Regions from separate parts of the Streptomyces sp. NPDC048514 genome, predicted to be linked through region 4. Evidence: riboswitches for the same ligand, from Rfam matches in the RefSeq annotation. Region 4 holds a riboswitch; each other region holds the start of a gene.
What was found. Region 4 has a riboswitch for cyclic di-AMP ahead of ACGFT2_RS26410 (M23 family metallopeptidase). Riboswitches for the same ligand answer to the same signal wherever they lie in the genome.
Positions count from the first base shown of each region.

Region 1: it holds a riboswitch for cyclic di-AMP, as region 4 does, so the genes downstream of both, ACGFT2_RS04975 (peptidoglycan DD-metalloendopeptidase family protein) here and ACGFT2_RS26410 (M23 family metallopeptidase) in region 4, are expected to answer to the same signal.
Region 2: it holds a riboswitch for cyclic di-AMP, as region 4 does, so the genes downstream of both, ACGFT2_RS25850 (M23 family metallopeptidase) here and ACGFT2_RS26410 (M23 family metallopeptidase) in region 4, are expected to answer to the same signal.
Region 3: it holds a riboswitch for cyclic di-AMP, as region 4 does, so the genes downstream of both, ACGFT2_RS00665 (C40 family peptidase) here and ACGFT2_RS26410 (M23 family metallopeptidase) in region 4, are expected to answer to the same signal.

Region 1 covers NZ_JBICWT010000002.1:474,347-477,741, reverse strand. Annotated here, with positions in the region: gene ACGFT2_RS04980 (alpha-galactosidase) at 1-1,219, shown strand, start outside; cyclic di-AMP (ydaO/yuaA leader) riboswitch at 1,532-1,694, shown strand; gene ACGFT2_RS04975 (peptidoglycan DD-metalloendopeptidase family protein) at 1,699-2,661, shown strand; gene ACGFT2_RS04970 (SGNH/GDSL hydrolase family protein) at 2,934-3,395, shown strand, end outside.
Region 2 covers NZ_JBICWT010000011.1:370,535-373,929, forward strand. Annotated here, with positions in the region: gene ACGFT2_RS25835 (dihydrofolate reductase family protein) at 1-28, shown strand, start outside; tRNA gene ACGFT2_RS25840 (tRNA-Met) at 118-191, shown strand; gene ACGFT2_RS25845 (PP2C family protein-serine/threonine phosphatase) at 393-1,574, shown strand; cyclic di-AMP (ydaO/yuaA leader) riboswitch at 1,833-2,002, shown strand; gene ACGFT2_RS25850 (M23 family metallopeptidase) at 2,010-3,041, shown strand; gene ACGFT2_RS25855 (aldo/keto reductase) at 3,240-3,395, shown strand, end outside.
Region 3 covers NZ_JBICWT010000001.1:146,267-149,661, reverse strand. Annotated here, with positions in the region: gene ACGFT2_RS00675 (ATP-dependent Clp protease proteolytic subunit) at 1-559, shown strand, start outside; gene ACGFT2_RS00670 (hypothetical protein) at 567-875, shown strand; cyclic di-AMP (ydaO/yuaA leader) riboswitch at 1,215-1,446, shown strand; gene ACGFT2_RS00665 (C40 family peptidase) at 1,450-1,923, shown strand; gene ACGFT2_RS00660 (ATP-binding protein) at 2,096-2,554, opposite strand; gene ACGFT2_RS00655 (helix-turn-helix domain-containing protein) at 2,767-3,395, shown strand, end outside.
Region 4 covers NZ_JBICWT010000012.1:125,901-129,295, forward strand. Annotated here, with positions in the region: gene ACGFT2_RS26405 (M16 family metallopeptidase) at 1-767, shown strand, start outside; cyclic di-AMP (ydaO/yuaA leader) riboswitch at 1,014-1,174, shown strand; gene ACGFT2_RS26410 (M23 family metallopeptidase) at 1,187-1,942, shown strand; gene ACGFT2_RS26415 (GntR family transcriptional regulator) at 2,207-2,893, shown strand; gene ACGFT2_RS26420 (HPr family phosphocarrier protein) at 3,218-3,395, opposite strand, start outside.

The sequences.
Region 1 (3,395 bases), on a different contig from region 4:
CGCGCACATCGTCCCGGACGCCGAGCGGGACCGGCCCGTCCTCTTCAACTCCTGGGAGGCGACGAACTTCGACATATCCGAGGAGCAGCAGGCGGCGCTGGCCCGCCGCGCCGCCGGGATCGGCGTCGAGCTGTTCGTCGTGGACGACGGCTGGTTCGGCGCCCGTACCGGCGACCGCGCCGGGCTCGGCGACTGGACCCCCAACCCCGACCGCTTCCCGCACGGCCTCGCACCCCTCGCCGACCGGGTGCGCGCCCTCGGCATGCGATTCGGCATCTGGGTCGAGCCCGAGATGGTCAACCCGGACAGCGACCTGTACCGCGCCCACCCCGACTGGGTCCAGTACCAACCGGGACGGAAGCGGACGGAATTCCGCAATCAGCTCGTCCTCAATCTCGCGCGCCCGGACGTCCAGGAGTATCTGTGGGGGCGACTGGACACCCTGCTCTCCAGCACCCCGGTCGACTACGTGAAATGGGACTTCAACCGCTGCTTCACCGACGCGGGCTGGCCGGGCGAGCCGTACCCCCAGCGGCTGTGGATCGACCACGTCCACGCCCTGTACGCCCTGCTGGACCGGTTGCGCGCCGCGCACCCCGAGGTCGCCTTCGAGTCCTGCTCGGGCGGCGGCGGCCGGATCGACCTCGGGGTGATGAGCCGCACCGATCAGGTGTGGACGTCCGACAACACCGATCCGCTGGACCGGCTCGCCATCCAGCACGGCTTCACCCAGATCCACCCCGCCCAGGTCATGGCCGCCTGGGTCACCGACAGCCCGAACACCCAGCTCAACGGCAGGGTCAGCTCGTTGCGATTCCGCTTCGTCAGCGCCATGGCCGGCGTCCTCGGCGTCGGTGGCGACCTCACGCGCTGGAGCGAGGAGGAGCTGACCGAGGCCCGGCGGTGGGTGGAGCTGTACAAGGAGATCCGCCCGGTCGTCCAGCGCGGCGAGCTGTTCCGGCTGCGGCCCCCGGCGGGCGGCTCGAGCGCCGTCCAGTACTCCCTCGGGGACGACGTGGTCGTCCTCGCATGGCTGCAGGCCCAGAGCTACGGCGAACCGGTGCCGGCGGTCCGGCTGCGCGGACTCGACCCCACCGCATCGTATGAATGCCGCGAAACGGGCGAAGTGCTGAGCGGGGCGGTCCTGCTGCACCACGGACTGCGCACCGGTCTGCGGGGTGATCTGGATGCGACGGTTCTCCGATTGAGTCGCATCTAGGTGTTCTGCCCGAATTTGTAGAGCTGGTCATGACTAGATACGGCTGGACATGAAATGAGGGTGTGTGGCGAGGTGGCGCGTGAGGAGCGTCATATCGGTGACCGAGCGTCGCGGATCACGTCCACGTAATTCCGATAAGGAAAAGGGAACTTACCGGAATGCGGGCTCGGTAATTCACGGAGGGTGACGGGGGATTCGGGTCCTCGATCTTCCGGAACGCGAACCCCGGGAATCGGCTGCTTGTTTCCGTACGTCCCGCTCGCTTACGTTCGCCCCCATCCGGACGGAACGCCGAATCCTGCCGCCGCCCGGAATTCCCACACACTTGACCCGTGTCCGGCAGGAGCGGGGGACCCACCAGGTACGACTGCCTGTCCGGTCTCCGCGACAGGCTAGGGGTGAAGCCGTGCACCGCGCGGCCGGGCAACTCCAGCCCGAACCCGACAGCTGACCTCGCAGGCGCCGGAGAGGAATGCGCCATGCCCGCGAAGGGTAAGCACCGACGTCCCAAGACCCCGCGTCTTTCCCGCTCCGTCGCCGTCGCCGGAACCGGTGGCGCCGCACTGGCCCTCCCGCTCTTCGGAGCCGTCGGGGCGCACGCCGCCACTCCGGCACACTCCGTCTCCACGAAGCCCGCGCAGTCCGTTCCGGCCACGGCGAAGAAGTCCGCGCCGCAGCAGGATCCGGCCGTGCACGCCTACACGGTGAAGGCCGGCGACTGCCTCTCGGCGATCGCCGAGAGGCAGCACGTCGGCGGCGGCTGGCACCGGCTCTACGACGACAACCGGCAGGCCGTCGGCGCCGACCCGTCGCTGATCCACCCCGGCCTGAAGCTCACGGTCGGCGGGAAGGCCGCGCAGCACAGCCCCGGGCCGGCCGCCCCGCAGCACGCCTCGGCCGCCCCGGGGCGTGTATCGGCCGCCCCGCAGCCCGCGTCGGCCAAGGCGCAGTCCCCGGCCTCCGCGAAGACCCCCCAGGCGCAGGCGGCCCCGGCTGTCGAGCCGGCCGGCTCCACCGCTCCCGCCACCGCCACCGGCTACACCCTCCCGGTGACCGGCGCCACCGTCGGCACGGGCTATCACGTGGCCGGCAGCATGTGGTCCAGCGGATACCACACCGGCGTCGACTTCGTCGTCCCGGCGGGCACCCCGCTCAAGGCCGTCGCCGCGGGCACGGTCGTCTCCGCCGGCTGGGGCGGCGCCTACGGCAACCAGGTCGTCATCAAGCTCGACGACGGCCTCTACGCCCAGTACGCGCACCTCTCGCAGCTCTCCGTCTCGGCCGGCCAGACCGTGACCGCGGGCACGCAGGTCGGTCTGTCGGGCGCCACCGGCAACGTGACCGGCCCGCACCTGCACTTCGAGATCCGCACCACCGCGGACTACGGCTCCGACCTCGACCCGGTCGACTACCTGCGCCGGCACGGCGTCGCCGTCGGCTGAGGACCACCGCACCCCGAACCACCCGCCTGACACGCCTCCGAAGGCCGGACTCCGATCCCCGGGTCCGGCCTTCGGTGTGTCCGCACGACGATCACACGACGACGAATCACACGCTCAACATCGCCGCCGACAGGTCTATTCCTGGCTTGGCAACTTATTTAAGGGTGTCTCATCTCACCGGCCGTCAACCCCTGCCTACGGTCGCGTAGGTCACATCAAGAGGTGAATCATGGTCCGATGTGGCAGACGATTCGAAGAGTGACAACAGATCAGTGATCGGGTCGTACGTGGCGGTGGGGGACAGCTTCACCGAGGGCGTCGGCGACCCCGGACCCGACGGGGCGTTCGTCGGCTGGGCCGACCGGTTCGCCGTGCTTCTCGCCGACCGGCGTCCCGAGGGTGACTTCCAGTACACCAACCTCGCCGTACGCGGAAAGTTGCTGGACCAGATCGTGGCCGACCAGGTCCCCCGGGCCGCCGAACTGGCCCCGGACCTGGTCTCTTTCTGCGCCGGCGGCAACGACATCATCCGCCCCGGCACCGACCCGGACGAGGTGGCCGAGCGGTTCGAGCGGGCCTTGGCCCGGCTGGCCGGGGCCGCGGGCACGGTGCTGGTGACGACCGGCTTCGACACCCGGGGCGTCCCCTTGCTCAAGCACCTGCGGGGCAAGATCGCCACGTACAACGGGCATGTGCGCGCGATCGCCGACCGGTACGGCTGTCCCGTGCTCGAC
Region 2 (3,395 bases), on a different contig from region 4:
GGCGCCGAACGCGCACCTGCCGAGCTGAGCGGCACCCCCGGAGCCCCGGTGATCGGGGCCCGGAGGAAACCGGTGTGCAACCACTCCTTCGCATGGCGTATGCTTGAGACACAACGACGCGGGGTGGAGCAGCTCGGTAGCTCGCTGGGCTCATAACCCAGAGGTCGCAGGTTCAAATCCTGTCCCCGCTACTGAAGACTCAGGGCCGGAATCCAGTACTTGGATTCCGGCCCTGAGTGTTTGTCCGGCGCCGTCCCGCCGGAGAGGGCGGTCACGGCGATCGGGGCCACGTGGCGTACGTCACAGTCGATCATCCGGTCGGTCCACACCGGTCGCCCCGCGTCCCGGGGCCCGCAACCCTGGACCTACGTCGGACACGTGGGAGACATGCGGTGCGCCCTGGTGAGCTGGAGGAGAACGCGTACGCCAGGGCCGGCGGCAGGCTCCCCGGCGACCTCGTGCCGGACCCGGGTATCGGTGACGAGCCCGCACCCGTGCGAAGGTCCCGCCGCCCCGGCCCACGCGCCCTGGCCCGCGCCCTGCCCGCCCTCCTCGTCGCGGGCGGTGTCCTCTACGGCCTGCTCACACCTGAGGGCTTCACCGCCGTCCCGTTCTTCACCGCCGCCCCGCTGATCGCGGCGCCCCTGTCCGCACTGCGCACCACGGTCCTGACCGGCCTGGCCGCCCTCGCCGCCGCGTACGCCGTGAACGCCCAGGCCGGCGGCCACTCGGCGCCGGCCACCGTCACCGACGGCGTGACCGTCGCCACGGTCGCCCTGCTGGCCGTCGCCATCAACCGCGCCGTCCGCCTCGGCGACCGGCGGCTGGCCTCCGCCCGGGAGATCGCCGAGGCCGCCCAGCGGGCCGTCCTGCCCCAGCCCGCCGAGCGGATCGGCGGCTTCGAGATCGCCGCCTGCTACGAGGCGGCGCGCCGGGACGCGTCCATCGGCGGCGACCTGTACGCGGTGCAGGACAGCCCGTACGGCGTGCGGCTGGTCGTCGGGGACGTGCGCGGCAAGGGCTTGAGTGCGGTCGCCGCCGTCGCCGTGGTGATCGGGGCGTTCCGGGAGGCGGCCGAGCAGGAGGCCACGCTGGAGGCGGTGGCTCAGCGCCTGGAGCGGGCGCTGGCCCGCGAGGGCACCCGGCGGGACGGTATCGACGCGTTCGAGGGCTTCACCACCGCCGTGCTCGCCGAACTCCCGCACGGTGACGGCGTCGTACGGGTCGTCAACCGCGGCCATCCGGCGCCGCTGGTGCTGCACGCCGACGGCTCCCTGCGGACCCTGACCGGGCACGAACCGGCGCTGCCGCTCGGCATGCGTGACCTCGGCGGCTGGCCCGACCGGGCACTGGAGACCCGTTTCCCGAGCGGGGCCACCCTGCTGCTCTACACCGACGGCCTGTCCGAGGCCCGGGACGCCCACGGCCGCTTCTACGAACCCGAGCGGCGGCTGGCCGGCCGCGTCTTCCCCGGCCCCGGCGCGCTGCTGGGCCGGCTCGCCGCGGAGGTGCGGCGGCACTCCGGGGGCGGGATGGCGGACGACATGGCGCTGCTCGCCGTACGGCAACCGTGAACGGCTCGCCGTACGGCGGTCGTGACCGCCCTCACCGTCGGTGACCGCACGACCCCCGTCCGCAGGACACCTGAGTCACCATCAAAACCTCTGTGACTCCTGAATCTCGGTCAACTCGCCCGATTTGCAGCGGACTGCAGGGTAAGTCCATGGCCGGGAACATTAATGATCAAGCCGAACGGCTTGGAAACCACCTGCCGGGTCTATTAACGTTCGATAACGCAGCGCGGTCGTCCCAGCCGTCACAAGAGACGGCTCCGTGCGCACGCGCCGAATCCCGCGAGGGAACCGGGGAACCACCACCTTTGGGGTGAATCACGCGAAAGCCGTCGTGAACTCGCTGAGTCCACGTCCGGTTTACGCGCGTAGGAGACCTTCCTGCTCCGAACCCGTCAGCTAACCCGGTAGGCGGCGGAAGGAAAGGAGCGCGCCCGCGTGGCGTCCAACCGGCCTGCCCCAGAAGCCCCGTTCATACCGGCACCGTCCGAGCCCGAGACCTTCGGGTACGGCTCCTACAGCGCCGAGGAGGGCCCCTGGGAGGAGTGGAATCCCACCGAGGAGTCCATCACCCCGGTTCGCGGCCGGCACCGCGTCGCCAAGCAGCGCGGCGGATTCGCCCGCAGCTCCACCGTCCTCGGCGTCGGCGTGATCGCCGCGGTCGGCGCGGGCGGCATGGCCAGCGCCAACACCGGCAAGCCGCCGGTGTCCATCTCCCTGCCGGACCTGCCCTCCATGGGTTCGCTGTTCGAGGACGGCTCCTCGCCGGCGCCCGAGGCGAGCACCACCGCGCTCAGCGACGTCGGCGTGACCTCCGCGGACACCGAGCAGCACACCGACGCGGGCGAGACCCTGCGCAACCGGATCATGGCCCAGGCCGAGCAGCAGCAGAGCAAGGCCGACAGCAGGGCCACCGCCGCCGCGCTGGCCACCGCCGAGAAGCAGAGCGCGGAAGCCGCCGCCAAGGCGGAGAAGGAGGCCGCGGCCAAGGCCGCCGCCGCCAAGGAGAAGGCGGAGGCCGACGCCGAGAAGGCGGCCGAGGCGAAGCGGCTGGCCGAGCTGGCCAAGCAGTACACGCTGCCGACGTCCTCGTACACGATCACCTCGACCTTCGGCCAGGCCGGTTCGATGTGGTCCTCAGGCCACCACACCGGCCTCGACTTCGCCGCCCCCACGGGCACCCTCATCAAGGCCATCCACGGCGGCACGATCACCCAGGCGGGCTGGGCCGGCTCCTACGGCTACCGGACGGTCCTCACCCTCGACGACGGCACGGAGCTGTGGTTCTGCCACCAGTCCTCGATCAGTGTCTCCGTCGGCCAGAAGGTCGGCACGGGCGACGTCATCGGCCGCGTCGGCGCCACCGGCAACGTCACCGGCCCGCACCTGCACCTGGAGGTCCACCCGAACGGCGACGCCACCGGCATCGACCCGATGGCGTGGCTGCAGGGCAAGGGCATCAACCCCTGACCTTCGCTGCGCGGGACCGCGGGGTGCTCGTCGGCGGAAGACCTGCCGGCGTCCGGCTTCGCGGAAGCCCCCGTGGCGTCCGGCTTCGCGGAAGCCCCGGTGGCGTCCTCCTGTACGGAGCCCTGGGGCGCCCGCCTTTGCGGGAACTTGGCGCCGATGGCGGAATGGGATCATCCGCTGTCGGTGTTGACGCGAAGTATGACTTCTCCGCGCAAACTCGGTTCCTCCGACCTCGAGGTCTTCCCGCTCGCCCTCGGCGGCAACGTCTTCGGCTGGACCGCCGACGAGCAGGCCTCCTTCGCCGTCCTCGACGCCTACACGGCCGCCGGTGGCAACTTCCTGGACACCGCGGAC
Region 3 (3,395 bases), on a different contig from region 4:
GTACGGCAGGCTCTTCGAGGACCGGATCGTCTTCCTCGGGACGCCGGTCGACGAGGCCGCGGCGAACGACCTAGCGGCGCAGTTCATGTACCTCGAACACACGGCCCCGGACCGGGACATCACGCTGTACGTCAATTCCCCCGGCGGCTCCTTCAGCGCCCTGACGGCGGTCTACGACACGATGCGGTACGTCGGCTGCGACGTGGCGACCTACTGCCTGGGACAGGCCGTGTCCGTCGCCGCGGTGCTGCTCGCGGCCGGCACCCCGGGCAAGCGGTTCGCCCTGCCGGGGGCGCGGATGGTGCTCGAACAGCCGGCACTGCCGGAGCCGGTGCGTGGTCAGCCCAGCGACCTGGCGATCCAGGCCGAGGAGCTGGCCCGCACCCGCGACCTGACCGAGCGGATGCTCGTACGGCACACGGGGCGCACGGCGGAGCAGGTCCACCGGGACCTGGAGCGGGTCCTGGTCCTGGACGCGCCCGGCGCGCTGGCCTACGGCCTGGTGGACGGCATCGTGCCCAGCCGCCGGTCGGCGCCCGGCGCTCCGGCTGCGGGGTGAGCGCGGAATGCTGCCGCCGGAGCTGCCGCCCCTGCCCGCGCTGACCCGCGCGGAGGGCGAGTTGATCGACCGTTACCTCGAGGCGGTCGACCTGCTGGGCCGGATCAACCCGGCGCGGCGCGGGGACACCTACCGCGGGCTGCGTGCCGCGCAGGCGCTGGTGCGCAAGGCGGCCGAGTTGCGCGACGCGCTCGCACTGATGCATCAGCGGGGCGAGACGGAGCTGCACGGGGACACGCTGGCACGGGCCTTGCTGGTGCTGGACGGTGAGCGCCGCACCGCGCGCGTCGCGCTCCCGCCCGGCGGCGCCGGCTGAGCGGGACGCAGCTCCGGGCCGACGGGTTCCCCGCGTCGGCGTGTCGTTCGGGCCGAAGTTGAAACGGCCCGAACGACGTACCGCCGACCGGGGTACATCCGAGTGCTTCCACGAGCCTCCCGAGTTGCGCGCGCGACCGGTCCGCGCTTCGCCGGAAGATGCTCCGCCCCAGGTCAGAGGCTACGTACGGGACTTGACGATCCCTCGAACACAGCCCTGTCCACCCGAACGGGTGAGTGGTGAGTAACGCCACAAACACACGGTTCCGTTGGGATTTTCGGACAACTGTGAGCCAAGATCCCTGTCTGACGACAAGCCCCCGCCACCGCGGCGGGGCGGTCCGGGCGGACGCCGAGTCCTGCCGCCGCCCGGATGACCGGTCGACAGGAGTGGATCGGCAGGAGTGGAGGACCCGAGCAAGACGGGTCGCCGGAACAGATGTTCGTCTGCACGTCGCAGACGGCCGGACGTTCCGAGCAGCCCTTGGGGTGAAGCCGTGGCAACGCGGCCGGGCTACTTCGCCAGCCCGAATCCGACAGGTCATCCTTCACAGGCGGCTGACGAAGGGTTGCGCATGACTGCGCTCAATCGTGTCCCGTCGCTGATGGCCCGGGCCGGCACGGCCTCGGCACTCACCCTCGCCGCCGTGGGCGGCTCGATCGTGGTTCCGGGCCTCGCCACAGACGCCTCGGCCGCGACCATGGCGACGAAGGCACTGAGGGTCGCCGCGTCCAAGAAGGGCGCCCCGTACCGGTACGGGGCCACCGGGCCGCGCAGGTTCGACTGCTCGGGGCTGACGCTCTACTCGTTCAAGAAGGCGGGCAAGAAGCTGCCGCGCACCGCCGCACAGCAGTACAACAAGACCCACCACATCTCTTCCAGGAGCCGCAGGGCGGGCGACCTGGTCTTCTTCCATTCGGGATCCAGCGTCTACCACGTCGGCATCTACGCCGGCCACGGCAAGATCTGGCACGCCCCCAGGACCGGTGACGTGGTGCGGTTGCAGAAGATCTGGACCAGGAGCGTCTGGTACGGCCGGGTCAGCTGACCCGGCACCGGGCGGGAGCGGCTCCGGCGGCCGGGCCGCTCCCCGCTGCGCCGCCGGCGCAGCCCCGGTGGCCGCCCTGCGCCCTGGGGCGGCCCGGGGCGGTGTGCGTCACCGGCGTGCGCCGCGGTTGCGCCCGCCGACGCCCGGCCCCGCGGACCGTGCGCGTCGCCGGCTACGGCTTCCGCTGCCCCACCGCCGTGACCGGTGTGAGCGGGATCGTCCAGGGCAGTTCGATGAGGACCGTCTTGCCGCCCTCGCGGGTGGGCCGGATCCGGAGCCTGCCGCCGCACTCCGCCGTGAGACAGCGGATGATGACCATGCCGCGCCCGTTGTCCTGCTGGACGGCGGCGGGCAGTCTCTTGGGGAAGCGGGGATGACTGTCCGTGACACCGATGCGCAGGTTCTCGTCACGGTCGAGCGCGATGTCGACCGTGAAGGTGGGTGACTGCCCGAAGGTGTGCTGTACGGCGTTCGTGGCGAGTTCGGAGACGATGAGCCGCACGGTGTCCGCGGCTTCGGTGTCCGACGGCAGGCCCCACTCCGCGAGGGTCCCCACGACGTAGGTGCGGGCTGCGGAGACCGAGGCGGGATCGCTCGGCAGAGTGACGGATGCTTCCAGATGGTCTGCCATGGCGACGTCGTCCCTTTCCCACGGGACCGCAGTCCGACGAGGAGCGGATGGTTCGAGTACGGTCCCGGACTGGTGCTTCGCCGTCAGACTGCCATCACCGGCCGGTCACGGGGAGCGATCCACCAAGATATGCATATATCTGTCGCTCGAAGCGGTGAACCCTGCGACGCGAGACCCTATTTGGGCGGCCCCGAGCGAGTAAGGAGGAGCCCATGCAGAACGGGCCGGCCGTACGCCGTCGCAAACTGGGCGCCGAACTGCGCACGCTGCGTACCCGCGCCGGGCTCACCAGCGGCGAGGCGGCCCACCTGGTCGGCTGGCACCAGTCGAAGGTGAGCCGCATCGAGACCGGCGCCAGCGGGGTGAAACCGGCCGATCTGCGCTTACTTCTGGACGCCTACGAGGTGCGCGACCGGCACCTGCGCGACTTGCTGCTGATGCTGGCGGGGTCCGAGGACACCGGTGGCCACAACCGCTGGTGGCACGCCTACCGCGGAGTGCTGCCTCCCACCTACCGGGACTACATCAGCCTGGAGTCGCAGGCGAGCGCGATGCGCACCGTGGAGACCACGGTCGTGCCCGGACTGCTGCAGACCGCCGAGTACGCCCGCGCGGTGACCCGGGCTGCGGTGAACGACCTGGCGGAGGACCGCCTCGACGTGCTGGTGGAAGTGCGCCTTGCCAGGCAGGACGTGCTGCGGTCGCAGCAGCCGCTGAGGCTGTGCGCCGTGCTCGACGAGGCGGTGCTGCGGCGCGAGGTCGGCGGTCCCGAGGTGATGGCCCGGCAGCTGGAGCGCCTGTGCGAGGCCGCCCGGCTGCCCCAGGTGCGGCTCCAGATCCT
Region 4 (3,395 bases):
CGGCCACCGCGGTCGTCGTCGGCGACCTCTCCGGGATCGACCTGGACGCGCTGCTCGGGGACACCCTGGGCGCGTGGACCGGTACTCCGGGCGAGCCGCGGCCGGTGCCGCCGGTGACAGCCGACGACACCGGGCGCGTGGTCATCGTGGACCGGCCCGGCGCCGTGCAGACGCAGCTGCTCCTCGGCCGGATCGGCCCGGACCGGCACGACCGCGTCTGGCCGGCCCAGGTGCTCGGCACCTACTGCCTCGGCGGCACTCTCACCTCCCGCCTGGACCGCGTCCTGCGCGAGGAGAAGGGCTACACCTACGGCGTGCGCGCCTTCGGCCAGGTCATGCGGTCCGCCCCGGACGGCTCGGGAGCCTCGATGCTCGCCATCAGCGGCTCGGTGGACACCCCCAACACCGGTCCGGCGCTGGACGACCTGTGGAAGGTGCTGCGCACGCTCGCGGCGGAGGGTCTGACCGACGCAGAGCGGGACGTCGCCGTGCAGAACCTGGTCGGGGTGGCACCGCTCAAGTACGAGACCGCGGCGGCCGTGGCGAGCACCCTGGCCGACCAGGTCGAGCAGCACCTGCCCGACGACTTCCAGGCGACGATGTACCAGCGGCTGGCCGCGACGGGCACGGTGGAGGCCACCGCGGCCGCCGTCAACGCCTTCCCGGTGGACCGGCTGGTGACCGTCCTCGTCGGTGACGCGTCCCAGATCAAGGCTCCCGTCGAGGCGCTGGGCATCGGCGAAGTCACCGTCGTCGCCGCCGAGTAGCCGTCGCCGCGGAGCAACCGTCGCCGCCGAGGAGCGGCAACGCGCGCGTGGGGCCCTGACGACCTACGGATCGTCAGGGCCCCAAGCTGTTCCACTCCCTCTCCCAGATGCCCGATTTGGGACGGAGGTTTCCTGTCTGCCCTGTGGGATGCGCTACAAAAGACCGGATCCGTTTGAGGATCGAAAGCCGGGATCCGTACGGTCATGCAGGCTGTTCGTCAGGCACCGCGCCGCACCCGCGGCACCGGACAGTCATCGCCGAGTCCCCGTACGGCGCGAGCCAGGGGAGCCGGGGACCCATCGTCCCTGGGGTGAATCGGGCGCCCGCGCGTGAGCGAGGGGGCCCGTAGGAGACCTTCCTGCTCCGAACCCGTCAGCTAACCCGGTAGGCGAGAGGGAAGGAAAGGACCAGCCACTTCATGGCGTTCATGTGCGCCACCGGGAAGCATCGCAAGCCCGGCCGGGTCAAGCGCACCACCGCTCAGGCGGCCGGTATCGCGGCCCTCACCACCACCGGTGTCATCGGCACCCTCGCCGCCTCCCCGGCGCTCGCCGCCGAGAACCCCGTGGAGCAGACCGGCCTCACGCCCGTCATCGCCGTGAGCGACGACGTGGCCGAGCAGATCGACGCGCAGGCGGACGCCCAGCGGCAGGCCGCCGAGCAGAAGGCGGCCGAGCAGGCCGCGGCCAAGGCGGCCGCCGAGAGGGTGAAGCTGGAGCGTGAGGCCAAGGAACGTGCGGCCCGCGAGGCCGAGCGCAAGCGCCTGAACGCGTTCGTCGCCCCGATAGCGCAGTCCTACGTCTCCACGGGCTACCAGGCCAGCAGCTCGCTGTGGTCCTCCGGCTCGCACACCGGCATCGACTTCCACGCGGCCAGCGGCACGACCGTCCACGCGGTCGGCTCCGGCACCGTCGAGTCCACCGGCTGGGGCGGGGCGTACGGCAACCAGATCGTGATCCGGATGGCCGACGGGACGTACACCCAGTACGGTCACCTGTCGTCCATCGGGGTCACCGTGGGCCAGAAGGTCGTCCCGGGCCAGCAGATCGGCCTGTCCGGCGCGACCGGCAACGTCACCGGCCCGCACCTCCACTTCGAGGCCCGCACGAGCCCCGACTACGGCTCCGACATCGACCCCGTCGCCTACCTCCGCAAGCACGGCGTGAACGTCTAGATCGATCCGCCCGGGCCCGGCGCGTACGTCCGGCACCTCCGCCCGGGCCTGGCGTGTAGGTCCGACGCGCCGTCCGCGCGGCATCCGAAAGCCCCGGCTCACGAGCCGGGGCTTTCGCCGTTTTCGGCAAGGTTCGCCGGCCCCGCTGGCCAAAAAATATCCATGGATTCCGGTCTGCCGTCGGAAATTCCCGCGCATTGGAATAGAGTCGCGGAACACACGTCCATCGTCGACGTTTCACGGTAATTAAGACGGAGGTCGGGCATGCGTATTCCGGCGCACTCGGTGTGCACGGCGATCAGGGACGACATCGTCGCCGGCGTCCACGAGCGCGGCGGCCGCCTCACCGAGGAAGTCCTGGCCCGCCGCTACGGCGTCTCGCGTGTCCCCGTCCGCGAGGCCCTGCGCACCCTGGAGGCGGAGGGGTTCGTGGTGACCCGCCGGCACGCGGGCGCGTGCGTGGCCGAGCCCACCGAGCAGGAGGCCGCCGACCTGCTGGAGATGCGCATGCTCCTGGAGCCGCTCGGCGCCTGCCGGGCCGCGCAGCGGCGTACGGAGGCGCACCTCAAAGTGCTGCGCGGCCTGGTCAGGCTGGGTCAGGAGCGGGCCAGGAGGGGTGGCGGCGAGGATCTGCGCTCACTGGGCGGCTGGTTCCACGAGACGCTCGCGCAGGCCTCCGGCAGCCCCTCGCTGACCTCGATGCTCGCCCAGCTGCGCCACAAGATCGCCTGGATGTACGCGGTGGAGGCCCTGCCGAGCCCACTGGAGGCCTGGGCGGAGCACGGCGCGATCGTGGACGCGGTGGCGCGGGGCGACGGTGAGCGAGCGCGGGCGGTCACGGCGCTGCACGCCGAGCGCGCGACGGCCGTGCACCGCCTTCGGTCCTCCGGCGGCGCGGAACGCGTGAGGACTTCGCAACAAGCCGTAAACATGCCGGGGCGGCGGTATTAACACGGAGGTCGTATACAAAGAAGGGTAATTCCGTGGCGGGCTGCTTACGGTGTCCTCATTCTGGTGTGCCGAAATTCATGCGGGACGCGAAAGCAGTGCCGAGCCTTAATCGAGGAATATCAGGCGGATCGCGGATCGCGGATCGCGGATCGCGGATCGCGGATCGCGGCGCGGACGGTGGACCAGGCGGACCGTGGATCGTGGCGCGGGACGTGGACCACGGCGCGGCCTGTCGGCTGTGGCGCGTGGAACGTCGCGCGCAGACGGCGAAGCCGCGCCGCCCCCGGAGGGGCGACGCGGCTCGGGTCTGCGCGCGCGAGGCGCTCAGACGGTCTCGGGCAGCTCTTCCAGGCCCTCGGCGACCAGCTTGGCCAGCCGGTCCAGGGCGGCGTCGGCGCCTTCGGCGTCGGACGCGAGGACGATCTCCTCGCCACCCTGGGCGCCCAGGCCCAGGACGGCCAGCATGGATGCCGCGTTGACGGGGTTGCCCCCGGCCTTGGCG